Regions from separate parts of the Streptomyces sp. NPDC058145 genome, predicted to be linked through region 1. Evidence: riboswitches for the same ligand, from Rfam matches in the RefSeq annotation. Region 1 holds a riboswitch; the other holds the start of a gene.

Region 1 (3,635 bases):
GCCGAGATGGCGAGCGCACCGCCCGCGATCCAGTGGTCCCCGGCCCCCTCCAGCACCTGCCGCGGATCGAAGCGCGCCAGCGCCAGGCCGTAGAGGACCAGGCCCAGCCAGAACAGCACCAGCGCGGCGCGCGCCAGCCACGCCGTCGTCTCCGCCGCGGCCAGGGTGGCCGCCAGCACCGCCAGCCCCTGTGTGGCCACACAACACAGGAACACCGCCCCCGGCATGCGCCGCCCCCAGTGCCGTACGACGAGAAGCAGCAGCACCGGCCACAGCAGAACCGCCAGCGCCAGGGCGGCCCCGGCCAGGGTCTGCCGGCCGAGCAGCGAGAGCCGGGTGCCGAGCACCGTCGTGGCGGCGACGGCGGAGAGCGCGCCGGGGCTCTTCGCCTCGGCCAGCCACCGCGGCCGCTGCGTCACCAGCCGTACGGCGAAGTCGGCGGCGAGCGCCACCCAGGCGAGGCAGGCCAGCCACAGGAAGACCAGGGACACCACCTCGGGACCGGTCAGATGCAGGCCCACCGACACGATGCCGCTCGCCATGACGGCTGCCCCCGCCGCCGGCGGACGCCCCGCCCACCATGTACGCAGACCAGAGAAGCCGGGCATGGGCATGCGCCCGATGCTAGGGAGCGGTGGCGCCCGCGCTCGCGGGGCACGCGCGCGCGGGGCCCGAAAAGAGCACCGTCAGGCCGGCCGCACCACCCGGTGGACGACCGACTCGCCCGCCAGGTGGACCGGTTCCTCGCGCACGTACGCACCGGGCCGCGGGGCGTGGATCATCGTCCCGTCGCCTGTGCACAGGCCCACATGGCTGCTGTCTTCGTGGAAGAAGACCAGGTCACCGGGGCGCGCGTCGGCGAGCGGGACCGCGGTGCCCATGGCGGCCTGGTCACGCGCGGCACGCGGCAGGGTGACACCCGCGGCCTTCCAGGCGGCCTGGGTGAGGCCGGAGCAGTCGTATGAACCGGGCCCGCTGGCACCTGAGACGTACGGCTTGCCGATCTGGGCGCGCGCGAAGGCGATGGCCTTCTCGGCCTTGGTGACGGGGGCCAGCGGGGCGACGGGCGGCACGCTCACCGGCCGCGCCGCGGACCGCGGCCGCTCCGGAGCCCGGGCCGGGACCGAAGGCGGAGCCAGGACCGAGGGCGGAGCCGGGACCGAAGCCAGAGCCGGAGCCGGATGCGGAGCCGGCACCGCAGCCATAGCCGGAGCCGGGGCCGCGACCGGAGCCGTCAGTCGGGACAGCAGCTCGCGCGCGGTGGCGAGCTTGTGCTGGACGGCCGCCTTGGCCGTCCTCACGTCGTACCGCGCGGCGGCCGGCGCCTCGGGGGCCCTGGGGGCCTTCCCGCGCTCGGCCGCGCCCTTCACCCGGGAGGCCAGCCGGTTCATCAGCCGGCTCTGGGCGAAGTGGTCCTCCGGGTACTCCGCGAGCAGCGAGCCGGCCGTCTCGGGAGCGGCGGCGAACGGAGCCAGCCCCTCGCGGGCCTTGGTGAACAGCCCCGGGCGCCGGACGGCCTCCGCGCGCGGGACCTCGGCGCGAGCCCGCTGCACGGCCGCGGGCTCCTCCTCCGGGTCAGCCCTGCGGTACAGCTCATCGATCTTCTTCTCGACCTCCTCCACGCTCGGCCTGCCGTCGCCTGCGGAGGAGGCGGAGGCCGAAGCGGCCCCGGCCGTCTGGGACAGGACGGCCACGGAGGTGAGGGCGGCGGTGGCCAGGACGGGGGTGCGGATGCCCGTCCCACGGGTCCCCGGGGGACCCGGCTTGCGGTGCGACGCCAAGGGAGGCGACTCCTTCCAACATGCCGCCTACCGGGTTAGCTGTCGGGTTCGGGCGGGTGGTTCGGAAGGGTTGCCCTACGGCGTCGTCCCGGGCGGGAGTCGGCCGATTCACCCCAGGAACGGTGGGTCCCCGGCTCCGGCTGCCACGAGGGGCGCACCGGACTCGGCGGAGGCCGCGCGGCCCGGCGAGGTTCGCCGGTAGGGGTCGTGCGGCCTGACGGCAACCTAGCCAACTCGTGTGACTCCTGTGAAGGTTGCTGTGCCATATGTCCGATACATTTCCGTGACCCGGGGCCGGTTTCATACGGGCGTGACAAGGCGCTTTCGCAGGGTGAGGGGTTCGGCCGCATTCCTGGCGCGATGGCCGACGCGCCGGTGCCGTGTGCTGTCGCGGACCTCACGGGCGCCGACTTCCCGGTGCCGGGACCGGTTGTCGGTGCGGCCCCCTAGACTCGTAGAGCGATGAGCAGCCTCTTTGACGACAGCTTCCTGGCGGACCTCCAGGCCCCTCGCGGGCACGCGGAGGAGCCCCCGCCGCCGCCCGAGGACGACCACGCTCCGGAGCCCCTTCCGGACGATCTGTTCGGCGGGAAGTTCGACGTGCCGCCGGACCGGGACGCCCACTACCGCGACGGCGCCCCGCGTCCCGTGATCGACCCGGACGCGCTGATGCGGGGGCTGAACGACAACCAGCGCGCCGCGGTCGCCCACGCCGGCTCGCCGCTGCTCATCGTGGCCGGCGCGGGTTCCGGCAAGACCCGCGTGCTCACCCACCGCGTCGCCCACCTGCTCGCCGCGCGGAACGTGCACCCGGGTCAGATCCTCGCGATCACCTTCACCAACAAGGCCGCGGGTGAGATGAAGGAGCGGGTCGAGCAGCTCGTCGGCCCGCGCGCCAACGCGATGTGGGTGATGACCTTCCACAGCGCGTGCGTGCGCATCCTGCGGCGCGAGTCCAAGAGGCTCGGCTTCACGTCGTCCTTCTCGATCTACGACGCCGCCGACTCCAAGCGCCTGATGGCCCTGGTCTGCCGCGACCTCGACCTCGACCCCAAGCGCTACCCGCCGAAGTCCTTCAGCGCCAAGATCAGCAACCTGAAGAACGAGCTGATCGACGAGGAGGACTTCGCCGCCCAGGCCACCGACGGATTCGAGAAGACCCTCGCCCAGGCCTACGCGCTCTACCAGTCACGGCTGCGCGAGGCCAACGCGCTGGACTTCGACGACCTGATCATGACGACGGTCAACCTGCTGCGCGCCTTCCCGGACGTCGCCGAGCACTACCGCCGCCGCTTCCGGCACGTCATGGTCGACGAGTACCAGGACACCAACCACGCCCAGTACGCTCTGGTACGGGAACTGGTGGGCACCGGGCAGCACGACGAGGACGTACCCCCCGGCGAGTTGGACCTGCCGCCCGCCGAACTCTGCGTGGTGGGCGACGCGGACCAGTCGATCTACGCCTTCCGGGGCGCGACGATCCGCAACATCCTCCAGTTCGAGGAGGACTACCCGAACGCGACGACGATCCTGCTGGAGCAGAACTACCGCTCCACGCAGACCATCCTGTCCGCCGCCAACGCGGTCATCGAGCGCAACGAGTCCCGCCGCCCGAAGAACCTGTGGACCAACGCCGGCCAGGGCGCGCGGATCACCGGCTACGTCGCCGATACCGAGCACGACGAGGCCCAGTTCGTCGCCGACGAGATAGACCGCCTCACCGACGCGGGCGAGGCGAAGGCCGGGGACGTCGCCGTCTTCTACCGCACCAACGCCCAGTCCCGTGTCTTCGAAGAGGTCTTCATCCGCGTCGGCCTGCCCTACAAGGTCGTCGGCGGCGTCCGCTTCTACGAG
Region 2 (3,635 bases), on a different contig from region 1:
CTAACACCCCGTGGCGGCCCTGTGTGGGGTTTTTTTGCCGCGGCCGGGTTTCCCCGCGCCCCATATGGCCCGTTACCCGGGGGGCCCGGCCCCCCCGGGCCCGGGCGCCACGGCTCCGCCATTTCACCGGCAATTGAGGAACGCGGGAAATCCGGGCAGCGGAAATACCCGCCATCGAATTCCCTCCTCTTTGTATACGGTGCCCGTGTTAATGCCGCGGGCTCGACATGTTTACAGCATGTTGCGAAGTCCTCACGCGGTCCGGGCGGCCCTCGCCGCCGGAAAAGCGCCATCGGTGCGCGACCGTCGCCCGCTCGGTGTGCAGCGCCGTGAGCGCACGCGCGCGTTCGCCGTCGCCGCGCGCCACCGCGTCCACGATCGCGCCGTGCTCGGCCCAGGAGTCCACCGGGCTCGACGGGGCCGCCACCGCGTACATCCAGGCGATCTTGTGCCGGAGTTGGGTCAGCATCGACGTCAGCGAGGGACTGCCCGAGGCCTGGGCGAGCGTCTCGTGGAACCAGCCCCCCAGCGCGCGCAGATCCTCGCTGTTGCCCCGTCTGGCCCGCTCCTGCCCCAGCCTGACCAGGCCGCGCAGCACCTTCAGGTGGGCCTCGGTGCGCCGCTGGGCGGCCCGGGAGGCGCCGAGCGGCTCCAGGAGCATGCGCATCTCCAGCAGGTCGGCGGCCTCCTGCTCGGTCGGCTCGGCCACGCACGCGCCCGCGTGCCGCCGGGTCACCACGAAGCCCTCCGCCTCCAGGGTGCGCAGGGCCTCACGAACGGGGACGCGCGAGACGCCGTAGCGGCGGGCCAGGACTTCCTCGGTGAGCCGGCCGCCGCGCCCATGGACACCTGCGACGATGTCGTCCCGGATCGCCGTGCACACCGAGTGCGCCGGAATACGCATGACCGACCTCCGCCTTAATCCCCGTGAAACGCCGACGATGGACGTGTTGATCCGTGACTCTATTCCAAAGGAGCGGAATTTCCGACGGCGGCCCGGAATCCATGCATATTTTTTGGCCAACCGGTCCGGCGGCCATCGCTGGAAACGGCGAAAGCCCCGGCTGGGTGAGCCGGGGCTTTCGGGTGTCCGTGCGGGAGATGTCAGACGTGCACGCCGTGCTTGCGGAGGTAGGCGATGGGGTCGACGTCCGAGCCGTACTCGGGGGTCGTCCGGGCCTCGAAGTGGAGGTGCGGGCCGGTGACGTTGCCGGTCGCGCCGGACAGGCCGATCTGCTGGCCCGGAACGACCTTCTGGCCCACCGTGACGCCGATGGACGACAGGTGGCCGTACTGGGTGTACATGCCGTCGGCCATCCGGATCACGATCTCGTTGCCGTACGCCCCGCCCCAGCCGGTGGAGACGACGGTGCCGGCGCCGACCGCGTGCACGGAGGTGCCGCTGGCGGCGTGGAAGTCGATGCCCGTGTGCGAGCCGGACGACCACAGGGAGCTGCTGGCCTGGTAGGCCGTGGAGACGTACGAGTGCACGATCGGGGCGACGAAGGCGTTCAGACGCCTGCGCTCGGCCTCGCGGGCGGCGCGCGCCGCGGCCTCGCGTTCCTTCTTCGCCTCGGCGGCGGCCGCCTTGGCAGCGGCCTCCTCGGCCGCCTTGCGCTCGGCGGCCTGGGTCTGGGCGGCGGCCTGCTCGTCGATCTGCTCGGCGACCTCGTCGCTCACACTGATCACCGGCGTGAGGCCGGTCTGCTCGACGGGCTTCTCGGCGGCGAGCGCCGGGGAGGCCGCGAGGGTGCCGATGACACCGGTGGTGGTGAGGGCTGCGACACCCGCCGCCTGGGCGGTGGTGCGCTTGACGCGGCCGGGCTTGCGGTGCTTCCCGGAGGCGCACATGAACGCCATGAAGTGGCTGGTCCTTTCCTTCCCTCTCGCCTACCGGGTTAGCTGACGGGTTCGGAGCAGGAAGGTCTCCTACGGACCCCCTCGCTCGCGCGCGGGCGTCCGATTCACCCCAGGGACTGCGATGGGTCCCCGGCTCCCCTGGCTCGCGCCGTACGGGGACTCGGCGATGGCTGTCCGGTGCCGCGGGCGCGGCGCACTGCCTGACGGACAGCCCGGAAGAAGCTAAGCGGCCCGGTCTTCGCCGCCCAAACGGATCCGGGCTTTTGTAGCGCATCCCACAGGGCAGACAGGCAACCTCCGCCTCAATTCGGACATCTGAACAAGGGCGGCTCACCCGTTTCAGGAAGGACCGCGCACGCGACGGGGACCTGACGGCCCGTCGGCCGCGAGGTCCCCACGCGCGCGTGACGCCGTCCGGCCGTTACTCGGCGGCGACGACGGTGACTTCGCCGATGCCGAGCGCCTCCACGGGCTCCTTGATCTGCGCGGCGTCACCGACGAGGACGGTCACCAGGCCGTTCACCGGGAAGGCGCTGACGACCGCCGCGGTGGCCTCCACGGTGCCGGTGGCCGCGAGCTGCTGATACAGCGTCGCCTGGAAGTCGTCGGGCAGGTGCTGCTCGACCTGGTCGGCCAGGGTGCTCGCGACGGCCGCCGCGGTCTCGTACTTCAGCGGCGCCACCCCGACCAGGTTCTGCACGGCGACGTCCCGCTCGGCGTCCGTCAGGCCCTCGGCCGCGAGGGTGCGCAGCACCTTGTACAGGTCGTCGAGCGCCGGGCCGGTGTTCGGGGTGTCCACGGAACCGCTGATGGCGAGCATCGCGGCGCCGGTGCCGTCCGGGGCGGACCGCAGGACCTGCCCGAAGGCGCGCACGCCGTAGGTGTAGCCCTTCTCCTCGCGCAGGACGCGGTCCAGGCGGGAGGTGAGCGTGCCGCCGAGGCAGTAGGTGCCGAGCACCTGGGCGGGCCACACGCGGTCGTGCCGGTCGGGGCCGATCCGGCCGATGAGCAGCTGCGTCTGGACGGCGCCGGGCCGGTCGACGATGACGACACGGCCGGTGTCGTCGGCGGTCACCGGCGGCACCGGGCGCGGCTCGGCGGGGGTGCCGGACCAGGCGCCCAGGGTGTCGGCGAGCAGGGCGTCCAGGTCGGTGCCGGTGAGGTCGCCGACCACGACCGCGGTCGCCGTGGCGGGACGCACATGGCGGTCGTAGAAGGCGCGGACCGCGGCCGCGTCGATCTTCTCGACCGTCTCCTCGGTGCCCTGACGCGGACGCGACATGCGCACGGTGGCCGGGAACAGCTCCTTGGAGAGCTCCTTGGCGGCGCGGCGGGAGGGGTTGGCCAGCTCGTGCGGGATCTCGTCCAGCCGGTTGCGCACCAGCCGCTCGGTCTCGCTCTCCGCGAAGGCGGGGGCGCGCAGGGCGTCGGCGAGCAGGCCGAGGCCCTTGGCCAGGCGGGAGGCCGGCACCTCGAGGCTGAGCCGGACGCCGGGGTGGTCGGCGTGCGCGTCGAGCGTGGCGCCGGCCCGCTCCAGCTCGGCGGCGTACTCCTCGGCCGAGTGCTTGTCGGTGCCCTCGGAGAAGGACCGCGCCATGATCGTGGCGACGCCGTCCAGGCCGGACGGCTCGGCGTCCAGGGGCGCGTCGAGCAGCACCTCCACGGCGACGACCTGCTGGCCGGGGCGGTGGCAGCGCAGCACGGTCAGGCCGTTGTCCAGCGTGCCGCGCTCGGGGGCCGGGAACGCCCAGGGCCTGGCCTCGCCCGGCTGCGGC

The links. A riboswitch is a leader RNA that binds a small molecule or an ion and turns the genes downstream of it on or off. The one in region 1 is predicted to bind cyclic di-AMP.
Region 2: another riboswitch for cyclic di-AMP. It lies ahead of ACFVVO_RS06350 (M23 family metallopeptidase); the one in region 1 lies ahead of ACFVVO_RS01645 (C40 family peptidase).

Annotation. Positions count from the first base shown of each region.
Region 1 is NZ_JBHVUH010000001.1:330,244-333,878, forward strand. It holds gene ACFVVO_RS01640 (tellurite resistance/C4-dicarboxylate transporter family protein) at 1-614, opposite strand, end outside; gene ACFVVO_RS01645 (C40 family peptidase) at 687-1,781, opposite strand; cyclic di-AMP (ydaO/yuaA leader) riboswitch at 1,789-1,960, opposite strand; gene pcrA (DNA helicase PcrA) at 2,244-3,635, shown strand, end outside.
Region 2 is NZ_JBHVUH010000002.1:551,042-554,676, forward strand. It holds gene ACFVVO_RS06345 (GntR family transcriptional regulator) at 209-904, opposite strand; gene ACFVVO_RS06350 (M23 family metallopeptidase) at 1,105-1,860, opposite strand; cyclic di-AMP (ydaO/yuaA leader) riboswitch at 1,873-2,036, opposite strand; gene ACFVVO_RS06355 (M16 family metallopeptidase) at 2,282-3,635, opposite strand, start outside.